DNA from 2 places in the Flavobacterium hauense genome. Region 1 is predicted to be linked to the other one. Evidence: riboswitches for the same ligand, from Rfam matches in the RefSeq annotation. Region 1 holds a riboswitch; the other holds the start of a gene.
What was found. Region 1 has a riboswitch for S-adenosylmethionine ahead of ACX0HA_RS09125 (trans-sulfuration enzyme family protein). Riboswitches for the same ligand answer to the same signal wherever they lie in the genome.
Positions count from the first base shown of each region.

Region 1 (6,872 bases):
TGAAGAATATATACCCGGAGAATTTTATAAAAGGGAACTGCCATGCCTGCTAAAGATAATAGAACAGGTAGATTTAGATTCGCTTGAAGCCATAATTATAGACGGTTACATTTATGTTGACAATGATCTTTCTTTGGGGTTAGGCGGACACCTATACCACAAACTGAATGAGCAAGTACCCGTTATTGGCGTTGCCAAGACTTCATTCTTTACCAACAGGCAAACTGTAACAGAACTCATCAGAGGAGAGAGTAAAAACCCATTACACATTTCATCTGTTGGTTATCCGCTGGAAGAAGCTGTACAAAGAGTATTTGAGATGGAAGGAGAATACAGGAATCCCACCATACTTAAGGAATTGGATAAGATTACAAAAGATGATACTTTAGATAAATAAAAGCGTTTGTCATTCTGACAAAGGAACAATCTAAGGGTAATAATATTTAGATTCTTCACTTCATTGCATTACGTTCAGAATGACAAACACTACATCATAATTTTATAAATTCACAGCTTCCCGCTTTGCTTTCTCAAAATCAGCAATGATATCTTTAAGAATATCACCTGCCGGTTTTATTTCGTGAATAAGTCCCGCAATCTGGCCTATCTCAAGCTCTCCTTCTTCAAGGTCACCTTCAAACATACCTTTTTTGGCACGCGCACGTCCTAATAATGTTTTCAGGTCATCTACACTTGGTGCTTTGGCATATAACGCCATCACATCGTGAAAGAATTTATTCTTGATAAGTCGTACCGGTGCAAGTTCTTTTAGTGTAACATGGGTATCGCCATCCTGAGCATCAACGATTGCCTGTTTAAAATTAGCATGCGAAGACGATTCTACTGAAGCTGCAAAACGGCTCCCAATCTGAACGCCATCAGCACCAAGAATCATAGCGGCAAGCATACCACGGCCTGTAGCAATTCCTCCTGCAGCAATTAATGGTACGGTCAGTTGTTCCTTAACCATTGGGATAAGTGCAAGTGTAGTAGTCTCTTCACGCCCGTTATGGCCTCCTGCTTCAAAGCCTTCGGCAACAACAGCATCAACGCCAGCTTCCTGCGATTTAAGGGCAAATTTCACACTGCTTACCACGTGTACCACCGTGATTCCTTTTTCTTTAAGCCATGATGTCCATGTCTTAGGATTTCCTGCCGAAGTAAATACGATCTTTACGCCTTCTTCAGCAATGATATTCATTATCTCTTCAATATTCGGGTACAGCATCGGAACGTTTACTGCAAACGGTTTATCAGTTGCTTTTTTGCATTTCTGGATATGCTCACGCAATACCTCCGGATACATAGAGCCTGCTCCTATTATTCCAAGTCCGCCTGCGTTGCTCACGGCACTTGCAAGTTTATAACCGCTCGCCCATATCATCCCTGCCTGTATTACAGGATACTGAATATTAAAAAGTTGAGTAATTCTGTTCATTAAATTTATTTCGTTTGTGTTTGTCTATTGCTTGATTATCCATCCTTTTTGAGATGTTCCTTCCATACTGTAGCTGTAAATACCTGTAGCCAGTTGTGATATATCAAATGAAGGATTGGCTAAAGTAATATTTTGTTGTGAAACCCTTTGCCCAAGCTCATTAAAAATATTTACAGTTGAGCTTTGAAGGTTTTTCGGGAAGATTAGATGTATCACGCCATCGGTCGGGTTAGGATATAGTATAAAATTACCATCGCTAAGTCCCATGCCTTTTTGCAGGGCCAGGTTAAAATCCGGAATCCCATAACCATATTGATGTGTAGGTGCTGTATAACGGTCAGAAGATTCTTTTATCAGCTGGCGCAGCTCCGAATTGGTCATATCGGGCAAAGCCTGCCACAAGCAGGCTACAAGTCCGGCTGTAACCGGACTTGAAAACGAAGTACCGCTTGCCGATCCAATCTCTCCTACTACGGTAGCAACGGTATCCTGATACCCCCTTGCCATGACATCAGGTTTCACACGATTATCATAAGACGGCCCTATAGAACTAAAGCCAACATAATTTTCATTGGCATCAACAGCACCAACCGTAAGTATGTCAAATGCATCGGCGGGGGCTCCCATATTTGGGTTTGGGGTATTGCCTGAGTTTCCGGCAGAAACCACGCAAAAAATACCTCTTGAAACCGCGACATTGGCGCCACGGGTTATAAAAGCGGTTAGCCCATCCATATTTTCATAGGAATAGCTATAGCGGCCATCATCATAAGTAAAATAGCCCAATGATGTATTGATCACGTCTACACCAAGGCTGTCGGCGGCTTCGGCGGCTTCCACCCAATAGGACTCCTCAACAGGGTTTTCGTTTGTTGAATCTTCGGTCCTGAAAAGGTAGTAAAAAGCATCCGGAGCCGTACCCGTAAGCTGACCATCAACATAACCGGCCATCGTAGAGAGTACAAGCGTACCGTGGGCTCCCCCTGCGTAGAAATTATCTGAGCGGGCAACATAATCATAGCCACCTTTTATAAGTCCGTTATCACGCATTCGCTGAAAAGGCTGTGTGGTATCTACACCTGGGAAACCGGCATCGAGTATTGCAATGGTCATTCCTGTACCTGTGTAATTGGACTGGTGCAGCAAGTGCCCGTTTAGCATTTGTATCTGATTGGCAGAAGTGCCATAATTGAAATCGATTTGCGTCTCAAGTGTTTTATTTACAGCGACAGTTTGTTGCTCCATATTTACTCTCGATGAGCTATTAAGCGACTTGTCGGCATAATCTATACGCGCAACAAATTCAAAGTTCTTCAGCAGTTCCAAATCTTCAGCTAAACCACGCACATGAAGAGCATTGAGCCATTTAGACTTTGCCATTACAGTAACTCCGCCTGATGCCCTAATAGCATCTACATATTCAGCATAGAGCGGCACATCTTTGTCATCAAGTGGAATGTTTTGCCTGGTGCGCCTGTCCAGTGCTTTTTGGGAAAGCATCGCTGTAGGATTGGCGAGATAATATGCGGTATCAGGCTTGTCTTTGAAGTACACCCATGCATCTTCCTGCGCGAAGCACAAAGCAGCCGTAAATAACAGCACTAACAACAGCATCATCTTTTTCATCACTGTTCGATTTTCTGCCCAAATTTAGTTTTGAGGAATGGCTTTATTATCGCATTTCCATAAATAAAATTCCAGATCATACATTCAGAGAAATGATAAGATCGTCAAATTCTTTAACAAGTATGCGATCAAGAGTGTTAACATAAAAATGTTTCGACTCTTCAAAGTTAAGGTATGGAAGCTGTGCTACTATGCTTTGTACTTCAGGCTTATTCATTAAATGGGGCAATTTCATATCAAATATACAAAAGAACGGACTAAACAAAGGCGATGAATACAGCAAAACACTATTTTTGTGTACCAAAAACAAATACAATGCTCTTTTTACTACTCAGCATATTATGCAGCGTGACAGTAGGGATTATCTTTAAAAAAGCAAGACGTTATGATATTTGCCTGACACAGGTGATCATGTGGAATTACGTTTTTGCCTTACTGTTCTGCTATCTTTTCTTCAGTCCCGATTTAAATGCCATAGATGCAACGGCTCCCTGGAGTATCTATTTACCGCTAATGCTCCTGCTGCCATCCATATTTATGTTCCTCGCAATATCGATAAACCGGATGGGAATTGTTAAGACTGATGCCGCACAGCGACTTTCCCTCTTTATCCCGATACTTGCCGCATGGTTCATTTTCAGGGAAGATTTTAATTTACTGAAACTTATCGGGCTTGGCGTAGGATTTCCTGCAATTCTGCTGATCCTTTCAAAAAAAGATGAGAATACAAATAAAGACTGGCTCTACCCTGCAATCGTACTGATAGGTTTTGGAATAATAGATATCCTTTTTAAACAGATAGCCATTCATACTTCTCTACCCTATACAACTTCACTTTTTGTTGTTTTTTGCGGCTCGTTAATCGTAATTACAATTGTTGCATTGTATGAAATGCTATTCAAAAAGCAAAAAATTGATATCATAAACTTTGCTTTCGGATCGCTGGTAGGTATATTCAACTTTGGAAATATTTTATTTTACCTGATGGCGCATCAGGAATTTTCAGAAAATCCATCGACCGTTTTTGCCGCCATGAACATGGGTGTAATTGTCGTTGGAAGCCTTGCCGGAATATTCATTTTTAGAGAAAAACTCTCAAAAGTGAATTTTTCAGGTCTGTTTTTGGCATTGATAGCGATTGTTATCATTACACTTTCGCAGATTTATAAATAAAAAACAGGCAACTAAATCGTTTTAAATCAATGAAATAAAAAATAATTTAAAATTTATTTGGTTTTTATATTTTTTGTAGCCTACATTTGCAGCAAGTTCTTTAAAAAATTATTCTTATCCAGAAAGACCGAGGGAATTGACCCTATGACGTCTTGGCAACCTGTCCGCATTTGAGCGAATAAGGTGCCACATTCAACCCCTGCTTTGCAGCGGAAAGATAAGCTTAGAAATTGTACATAATACCATAAAATATTATATGCTCTTCTGACTTATCGGGGGAGCATTTTTTTTTGCTCTTTCGATACCTGGTTTTAGGATGTTTTTTACTGACATAAAAAATTTACAAACTAAAATTAGAAATAACAATGAAAGAGCAAACAAGAATTTTACACAGCATTCCGGTAGATCCATTAACAGGTTCAATCTCTACGCCAATTTACCAAACATCAACATTCGTTCAGGAAGCTCCGGGCGTTCACAAAGGTTATGACTACGCAAGAAGCAACAATCCTACCCGTAAAGTACTTGAAGATACTATTGCCAAACTTGAGAACGGAACAAACGGTTATGCATTTGCAAGCGGACTTGCAGCTATAGACGCTGTTATCAAACTTCTTGAAGCAGGCGACGAAGTTATTGCTGTAGACGATATCTATGGAGGCGCTTTCAGGTTGTTTACCCATATTTACCAAAAATTTGGTATCAGCATTAAATATGTTGATACTACAAATGCCGAAAACGTAGCAGCTGCCGTTACCGATAAGACAAAACTTATCTGGATCGAGTCGCCTACAAACCCAACCCTGAAAATATCTGACATCAGAGCAATCGCGGCTATCGCAAAAGCGAATAATGTATTGCTTTGCGTAGACAATACTTTTGCATCTCCTGCTGCACAAAAACCTATCGATCTTGGTGCTGACATCGTAGTACACAGTGCTACAAAATATCTTGCAGGACACAGTGACCTTATTGCCGGACTTGTAGTTACCGCTACTCAGGAACTTGGAGATAAGATCAAATTCATCCAGAATGCATCCGGAGCAATATTAGGGCCGTTCGATAGCTGGTTGACTATCCGTGGTATTGAGACGTTAACGCTACGTATCAAACAGCATGCTGAGAACGCACAGAAAATCGCTGAATTCCTTCTGGAAGAAAAGCTTATCAAAAACGTTTACTACCCTGGGCTTCCATCACACCATAACCACGAGATTGCGAAAAGCCAGCAAAAATACTTTGGCGGTGTAATTGCTTTCGACCTTGTGATTGACGATAAAGAAATTGCTTCAGCAATTGTCAGCAATACAAAACTATTCAAGCTTGCTGAAAGCTTAGGCGGCGTGAAGAGCCTTTGTTGCCTGCCATGTGAAATGACCCATAAATCTATTCCGGCAGAGAAACGTTACAGCTCTGGTGTAACTGACAGCCTTATCCGCCTTTCTGTAGGTCTTGAAGATGCCGATGATCTTATCGACGACCTAAAACAAGCGTTGGAATTAGCTGTAAAACAAAGTACTAACAAAAGCGCAACTGCCGCTGTTTAAGGAATTAAATTTATGTCAAGAAAAACTTTAAATATAGGCCTTTACGGTTTTGGATGCGTGGGTTTTGGATTATACGAAGTATTGCAAAAAACTCCCGGCTTAAAAGCCAATATTAAGAACATTTGTGTTAAAGATAAGAACAAGCCAAGAGAAATTGGCCTTGAGAACTTTACCTTCGATAAGAACGATATCCTTAACGACGAGGAGATCAATGTAGTTGTAGAACTTATTGATGATGCCGACGCAGCTTTTGAGATCGTTTCGGAAGCATTAAAAAGAGGCAAAGCAGTAGTTTCGGCCAATAAAAAAATGATTGCCGAACATTTTACCGAACTGCTTGAACTTCAAGAGAAATACAATGTGCCATTGCTTTATGAAGCAGCAGCATGTGCAAGTATTCCAATCATTAGAAATCTTGAAGAGTATTACGATAATGACCTTCTGGAATCTATTGAAGGTATTGTAAACGGCTCAACAAATTACATACTAACAAAAACCTTTGCCGAGAACCTGTCGTATGATGATGCCCTGAAACAGGCACAGGATCTGGGCTTTGCGGAAAGCAACCCTATCCTTGACACCGGCGGTTTTGATGCTAAATACAAGCTATTGATACTATTGGCGCATTCATTTGGCTACATCGCAAAACCATCAGACCTTTTCAACATCGGTATTGACGGAATCGGTACGCTGGAACTTAAATATGCCAAGGAAAAGGGATTAAAGATAAAACTGATTGCACAGGCTTTTAAAGGCAGCAACGGAGAACTATCTGCCTTTGTAATTCCAAAATTTGTATCGCCTGAAGATCGTCTTTATAATGTTGATGATGTATTCAATGGCGTACTGACTAAGACCAGCTTTGCCGATACACAGTTCTTTGTAGGTCGTGGCGCGGGTGCACATCCAACGGCTTCGGCTGTATTATCAGATATCTCGGCACTAAGCTATGATTACAGGTATGAGTACAAAAAAATAAACCAAAAAGAAAACCTTATTCTATCTGATGACGTAAATCTAAGGGTATTATTAAGGCATAAAAAAGAAGATGCTGAAACGTTCAAAAAACAATTCTTAAGCATCGAAGA
Region 1 is NZ_JBTKVX010000010.1:83,918-90,789, reverse strand. It holds gene ACX0HA_RS09150 (endonuclease V) at 1-397, shown strand, start outside; gene ACX0HA_RS09145 (NAD(P)H-dependent flavin oxidoreductase) at 500-1,438, opposite strand; gene ACX0HA_RS09140 (S8 family serine peptidase) at 1,463-3,064, opposite strand; gene ACX0HA_RS09135 (hypothetical protein) at 3,141-3,281, opposite strand; gene ACX0HA_RS09130 (EamA family transporter) at 3,380-4,237, shown strand; SAM riboswitch class I at 4,349-4,461, shown strand; gene ACX0HA_RS09125 (trans-sulfuration enzyme family protein) at 4,603-5,784, shown strand; gene ACX0HA_RS09120 (homoserine dehydrogenase) at 5,797-6,872, shown strand, end outside.

Region 2 (6,872 bases), on a different contig from region 1:
TTTCCGTGCAGGTCCCATGTCTGGAAGAATGGCGTCCAGTCAATAAAATCTACCAGCTCCGACGGATGTGGCTCAATTATGGTTGTACCAATGAACTTAGGTGCAACCGGAGTAAAAGCATCCCAATCCAGTTGCAGCTTGTTGCGGCGTGCATCTTCAATACTCAGGAAATCCTTATCGCGAGAGCGGTTCAGATAACCTTCACGAAGCTTATCATACTCTTCTCGAAGGGATTTAGAATATTCTTTTTTAGTATTCGTATTCAATAAATTACCGGCTACTGTCACCGCACGCGAAGCATCATTTACATGTACTACCGTTTCGCGGTATTCAGGGGCGATCTTAACAGCAGTATGTGCACGCGAAGTCGTTGCCCCACCTATCATTATCGGTATGCTGATATTCAGCTTATCCATTTCTTTGGCCAGGTACACCATCTCGTCAAGCGAAGGGGTAATCAATCCGCTAAGGCCAATAATATCCACCTGTTCCTTAACAGCAGTCTCTATAATCCTTTCGGGTGGCACCATGACACCAAGATCTATTATCTCAAAATTGTTACAGCCTAAAACCACCGCAACAATGTTTTTACCAATATCATGAACGTCTCCTTTCACGGTTGCCATCAGCACTTTTCCGGCAGATGAGGCTTTACCTTTACCTTCTTCAATAAAAGGTAGCAAATAGGCTACCGCTTTTTTCATTACACGTGCCGATTTCACCACCTGCGGCAGAAACATCTTTCCGCTGCCAAAGAGGTCACCTACCACATTCATACCATTCATCAGGTTGATCTCGATAACCTGAATAGGCTTCTCTGCCAGTTGCCTGGCTTCTTCAACGTCAATTTCGATAAACTCATCGATCCCTTTTACAAGGGCATGAGTCAGCCTTTCCTGTACTGGAAGCGAACGCCATTCCTGAGCCTGTTTCTCATTTACCTTTACGTCGCCGGTTACATTTTCGGCAAATGCCAAAAGACGTTCGGTAGCATCGTCACGACGATCCAGCAATACATCTTCAATATGTTCCAAAAGGTCTTTTGGAATCTCATCATAGATCTCGAGCATCTCAGGGTTAACAATACCCATATCCATACCATGCGAAATAGCGTGGTACAAAAATGCCGAGTGCATCGCTTCCCTTACCTTATCATTACCACGAAAAGAGAACGACACATTGCTCACTCCCCCGCTCACATGGGCATACGGCAGGTTTTCACGAATCCATTTGGCAGCAAGGAAAAAGTCGAGCGCATTTTTACGGTGCTCTTCCATACCTGTTGCCACAGGAAATATATTCGGGTCAAAAATGATATCCTCAGGTGCAAAACCTACTTTATCGACCAGTACATCATACGAACGTTTACAAATCTCGATTCGCCTTTCATAAGTATCTGCCTGTCCTACCTCATCAAAAGCCATTACAATTACGGCAGCACCATAACGTCTTACCTTTCTGGCATGTTCAATAAACAAGTCCTCACCCTCTTTAAGGCTGATGGAGTTTACGATACTTTTACCCTGCGTAACTTTAAGCCCTGCCTCGATAATCTCCCATTTAGAGCTGTCAATCATAACAGGTACACGGGCAATATCCGGCTCAGAAGCAATAAGATTCAGGAAAGTGGTCATTGCATGCACTCCATCCAGCATCCCCTCATCCATGTTAATGTCGATGATCTGTGCACCGCCTTCTACCTGTGCACGGGCAATATCGAGCGCTTCCTCATATTTTTCTTCTTTAATGAGGCGCAGGAATTTTCGCGATCCCGTAACATTCGTACGTTCGCCAATATTTACAAAATTACTTTCGGGGGTAACAATAAGTGGCTCTAAACCCGACAGTTTAAGATATCTTTCAGTCACTTTCATTTATATAGCAATCTCACTTTTTCGGGGTTTATACTGAGCGGAAACTTCCGCAATCAATCTGATGTGTTCCGGCGTGGTGCCACAGCATCCGCCAATAATATTTATAAGGTTATCGTCAAGATATTCCTTGATAAGTACCTGCATTTCTTCAGCCGTCTGGTCATACTGTCCAAAAGCATTGGGCAATCCCGCATTGGGGTGCGCCGAAATGCTGAACGATGTATTATGAGCCAACCTTTTCAGGTAAGGCTTCAGCTGATCGGCACCCAGGGCACAGTTAAAGCCAATACTCAACAATGGCAAATGCGATATGGATATAAGGAAAGCCTCTACCGTCTGTCCCGAAAGCGTACGTCCCGAAGCATCGGTAATTGTACCGCTCACCATGATAGGAATCTCAATTCCCAACTCATCTTTCACCTCTTCAATGGCAAAAAGAGCTGCTTTGGCATTCAGGGTATCAAAAATGGTTTCTACCAATAACAGGTCGCAACCACCATCAATCAATGCCTTTACCTGTTCTTTATATGCAATCCGCAAATCATCAAAGGTTACGGCACGGAAACCCGGATCGTTTACATCGGGGCTCATACTGGCAGTACGGTTTGTCGGGCCTATTGAGCCTGCCACAAAACGCGGCTTATTCGGTTCTTTGGCGGTAAACTCATCGGCTACCTGACGGGCAATGCGTGCCGACTCATAATTGAGCTCATACACCAAATCTTCCATGTGATAATCGGCCATACCGATTGTAGTGCCTGAGAAAGTATTGGTTTCCACGATATCGGCGCCTGCCGCAAAATATTGGGCATGCACATCGCGAATGGCCTTAGGTTGCGTAAGCGACAGTAAATCATTATTACCCTTAAGCGGGTGTGGAAAAGCTGCGAAACGTTCGCCACGAAAATCTTCTTCCGAAAAATTATAGCGCTGCAACATAGTACCCATGGCTCCGTCGAGCACGAGTATCCTCTCATTTATGGCGTCTTGTATTTTTGACATAACAAAATAAAAATCTGGTCAGGGATTACCTAACGATTAAAAAGTATGTCATCAAAATTGGGAGTGGAAATATTGCCGGGAGCAATATTACTTGAGTTATCTATCCGCGCTGTAGCTTGGTAGAATTTAGCACCTTCTTTAAAGAATAAAGGGTTGCTAAGGCTTCATCGGGTCTATTCCCTCTGCCTTTCGTGATAACATATCAGTGTGTTAAAGAACAGTGCAAAGAAACAACATAAATTTGTGGTTTGCAAATTTTGTTTATCAGGATGATGATGTGGCACTTAATTCGTACACTTGTACCAAATGCGCACGCATACAGCCTGTGCAGATAATTATACACTACACAATGAAAAATTTCAAATCCCTTTTAAATCAATCACGTGCCGAAGACAGAAACCAATTCCATATAATTGTTATTGGAAATGACAGCGAAATAGAAAACACAGAAGAAGGCAAATGGCAGGACAGTAAAATACTGGATTACTGGAAGAGGGTTGAAAAATCAAATGCTGATGCCGGACAACTACAGCTTCATATTGGCAGGCAAAAACATGTAAATACAAAATCAGCCCGTATCACCTGGCATGTAAACGGCGTGAAACATGACAAGCAGGCGTTTAATGATAATGCTAACGGAATGACAACGGCTCTAAACATTGCTAAAGCAGTTGTAAAACTGCCTGCTGATAAAACACTTGAAGCAGTAGCCAATGAAAATGCTGCTTCTTTTTTAGCACCTTTGGATTATTTGCCTAGTAAAGCGAAGATTTTTGTTTTTAAAGTTGTTAATAATAAGAACTAAGTTGCCTATTACTAATGGACGCATCTCGCTTCAATCCCTTCCCTATCCTAACCACCGAAAGACTCATCCTTAGAAAAATATCAATGGATGATGATCAGGCCATATATCTGCAGCGTTCCAGCCCGATTGTAAACAAATACATTGCAAGGGCTCCAGTCACCGATATTGCCCAAGCACAGGCATGGATCGAACGCATAAACAATAATGTAGATACAGGACTGAGCATCAATTGGGCCATTACACTTAAAGATTCGGGTGCTTTTACCGGACACATCTGCCTTTGGAATTTCTCTGAAGATAGAACAATTGCCGAAACGGGTTATGAACTATCTCCCGCTTATCATGGCAAAGGCTATATGAGTGAGGCATTGCAATGCATTATGGAATATGGTTTCTCAGAACTCAAGCTAAAAACCATTACAGCCTACACCCATCGTGAAAACAATAATTCATTACACCTGCTTAAAAAGAATGGCTTCATCTGGAATGAAGGCGAAGTTGATGAGGGTTTTCCGCATAACGTAATCTATTCCATCTCAAAATAAAAAAGACAGGCCTTGCAAACCTGTCTTTTTAACAAACAAACCAACCTAACAGGCTACCTTATGCAACAGCCTTTGTTTTTTGGGCAATCGCCAGTATGGCTTCAAAAAGCTCATTGGCAGCTGCCTTATCGTTGCCTTTTGGCAGATCAATGAAATTATAATCGAGTCCACGGTTTATAGCGGTACGTGTTACCTCTTTTTCAAAATCAGGATGAAGGCCAATAACTGCTTCATTAATAGAAACCACGTTAAAGCCACTTTTTACCAATCCGGCATATTCCCTCACAAACTCGGCACTGCCGGTAGCATCTACCGCTACAAGATTATGCAGCTTATTATTCTGCACATAATCAACCACGTGATCCAGCTTAAAGGGCACGCCAAACTGTATAAAATTGGCCTCCCATGAGTATTTTGCACCTTCTTTTTCAAAGAAAGCCACTGTTGAGTTGGTAATCACAGGAAACCTCAGGTCTATCTGTTCATCCAGTACTAAATCTTTGCGGCTTTTTACCGCCTTATTGATGAGCGCACTCCCGGTCTTACCGATTCCGAAAAGCACTATGTTTATTCTTTGGGTCATGAGATTAAATTTTAAAAAAAGAAACGGCCTTTAGCCCATCTAAAGGCCGTGTTCTTAACAAACAAACAAAAAACAACTTATAACAAAACTTATGGTTCACATTCAGGTTAGCCTGAATTATATTGTAATTAATTATACGAATACTCCTTGAACAGCGTGACATCAACCGGGGTATTGTTCACCAGGTTGTCATAGACCGGGCTGCGTCGCTGCACTTCTTTCAGCCAGCCCTGCAGGGCTTCCAGTGTAGTGGCTGCGGCAGGCTTTAGCGTAATTTCAATGTTATTGAAACCCGGTCTGCTTTTACCATTAGTCTTGGGCTGGTTCAGGTTTCCGGTGATTTCGATCTGTAAAGATTTCAGGGTTATACCCTGTTCAGCAGCAACCTGCTGGCCAAGTGCGTTGATGCAGCCTGCAAAGCCTGCGAGTATATATTCGTAAGGGTTTGGCCCTTCTAATTCAGGATATTTAGCATTTTCGCTAATGCGAAGGTTGGCGTTTAATGTCTTTACGACAAACTGGCTGTTGTTACCGGAGTAACCTAAAACGTTGATGATATTTGCATTCATGGGTAAAAAAATTATGGTTGTTGAAAGATGATTAAAATAAAAAAGGCCCTTTTGGCTGGGAAAACCAAAAGGACCTGACACTTGAATTTGAAAACTAAGATTTATGTCATATTCTTTTGGCAACATCGTCGCATAATACACCATGTGCATGTATTAAACGTGCAGTAAAAATGGTTGAATATATGATTTGATGCTGTCATTGTATTTTTTAAAAATGTTGAAATAAAAAAGCCCCTGCGGTTGTGCAGGGGCTTCGATGTTATATAATTTTAAAATCTAAAATTAGTCAACAGCTACCCCTGCGGAACAATTCCACATGCAGAAGTACGTATGACAAATAATTGATTTCATTTTTTATTCAGTTTTGATTTCACAAACTTCGACACAATTTTTCACGTGACCAAACAAAATTTTAAATTTAACAGATAACGTTTTCGCCGGCAGTATATTAAATATTATATATTTAAACTTTTCAGATCGGCTATAAATTTTAACATTTCATCTGTTTCGGGCTTCTCACTTCATGTTACTCCAACAACATAATACCTTAAAAATTAAATCCGGAATCTGTTTTTTTTATTTCAATAAGGTTTTATACCTTTGTCCCATAAAAATTGAGAGGAAAGATTTGACTGATTGCGACCTCATTAAAAAATGCTAAAGCAGGAATCCCCTCCTTTTAGCTCCACCGCAATCTCTTTACTCTACTAAAATTATAGAGAATACTATGGCTTATTTATTTACGTCAGAATCAGTGAGCGAAGGGCATCCTGATAAAATTGCTGACCAGATTTCAGATGCGCTAATTGACAACTTCTTAGCTTTCGACCCCGAGTCTAAAGTTGCCTGCGAAACTCTTGTTACTACAGGACAGGTTATCCTTGCAGGTGAAGTAAAATCTAAAATATATCTTGATGTACAGCAGATAGCACGCGATGTTATCCGTAAAATTGGCTATACAAAGAGCGAATATATGTTTGAAGCAAACTCTTGTGGCGTGCTTAGTGCTATCCACGAGCAGTCACAGGACATCAACCAGGGTGTAGACAGAGCCAGCAAAGAAGAGCAGGGCGCCGGCGACCAGGGTATGATGTTTGGCTATGCTACAAACGAAACCGAAGACTTTATGCCTTTGGCACTTAACCTGTCACATAAACTGCTTCAGGAGCTTGCTGAGCTACGTCGCGAAAACAAAGAAATTGATTACCTGCGCCCGGATGCTAAAAGCCAGGTTACGCTAGAGTATGACAACAACAATAAGCCTGTGCGTATTGATGCTATCGTTATCTCTACTCAGCACGATGACTTTGCTGAAGAGCCTGCCATGCTTGCCAAAATCAAGAAGGATATTATCGAGATACTTATACCAAGGGTAATCAAAAACAACCCAGCCTATGCGCATCTTTTCAATGATAAGATCGAGTACCACATAAACCCTACAGGTAAATTTGTTATCGGTGGGCCTCACGGTGATACCGGACTTACAGGAAGAAA
Region 2 is NZ_JBTKVX010000006.1:157,951-164,822, forward strand. It holds gene metH (methionine synthase) at 1-1,874, opposite strand, end outside; gene ACX0HA_RS05980 (homocysteine S-methyltransferase family protein) at 1,875-2,876, opposite strand; SAM riboswitch class I at 2,970-3,077, opposite strand; gene ACX0HA_RS05985 (DUF6367 family protein) at 3,226-3,681, shown strand; gene ACX0HA_RS05990 (GNAT family N-acetyltransferase) at 3,696-4,226, shown strand; gene ACX0HA_RS05995 (hypothetical protein) at 4,285-4,809, opposite strand; gene ACX0HA_RS06000 (OsmC family protein) at 4,938-5,378, opposite strand; gene metK (methionine adenosyltransferase) at 6,106-6,872, shown strand, end outside.
Region 2: another riboswitch for S-adenosylmethionine. It lies ahead of ACX0HA_RS05980 (homocysteine S-methyltransferase family protein); the one in region 1 lies ahead of ACX0HA_RS09125 (trans-sulfuration enzyme family protein).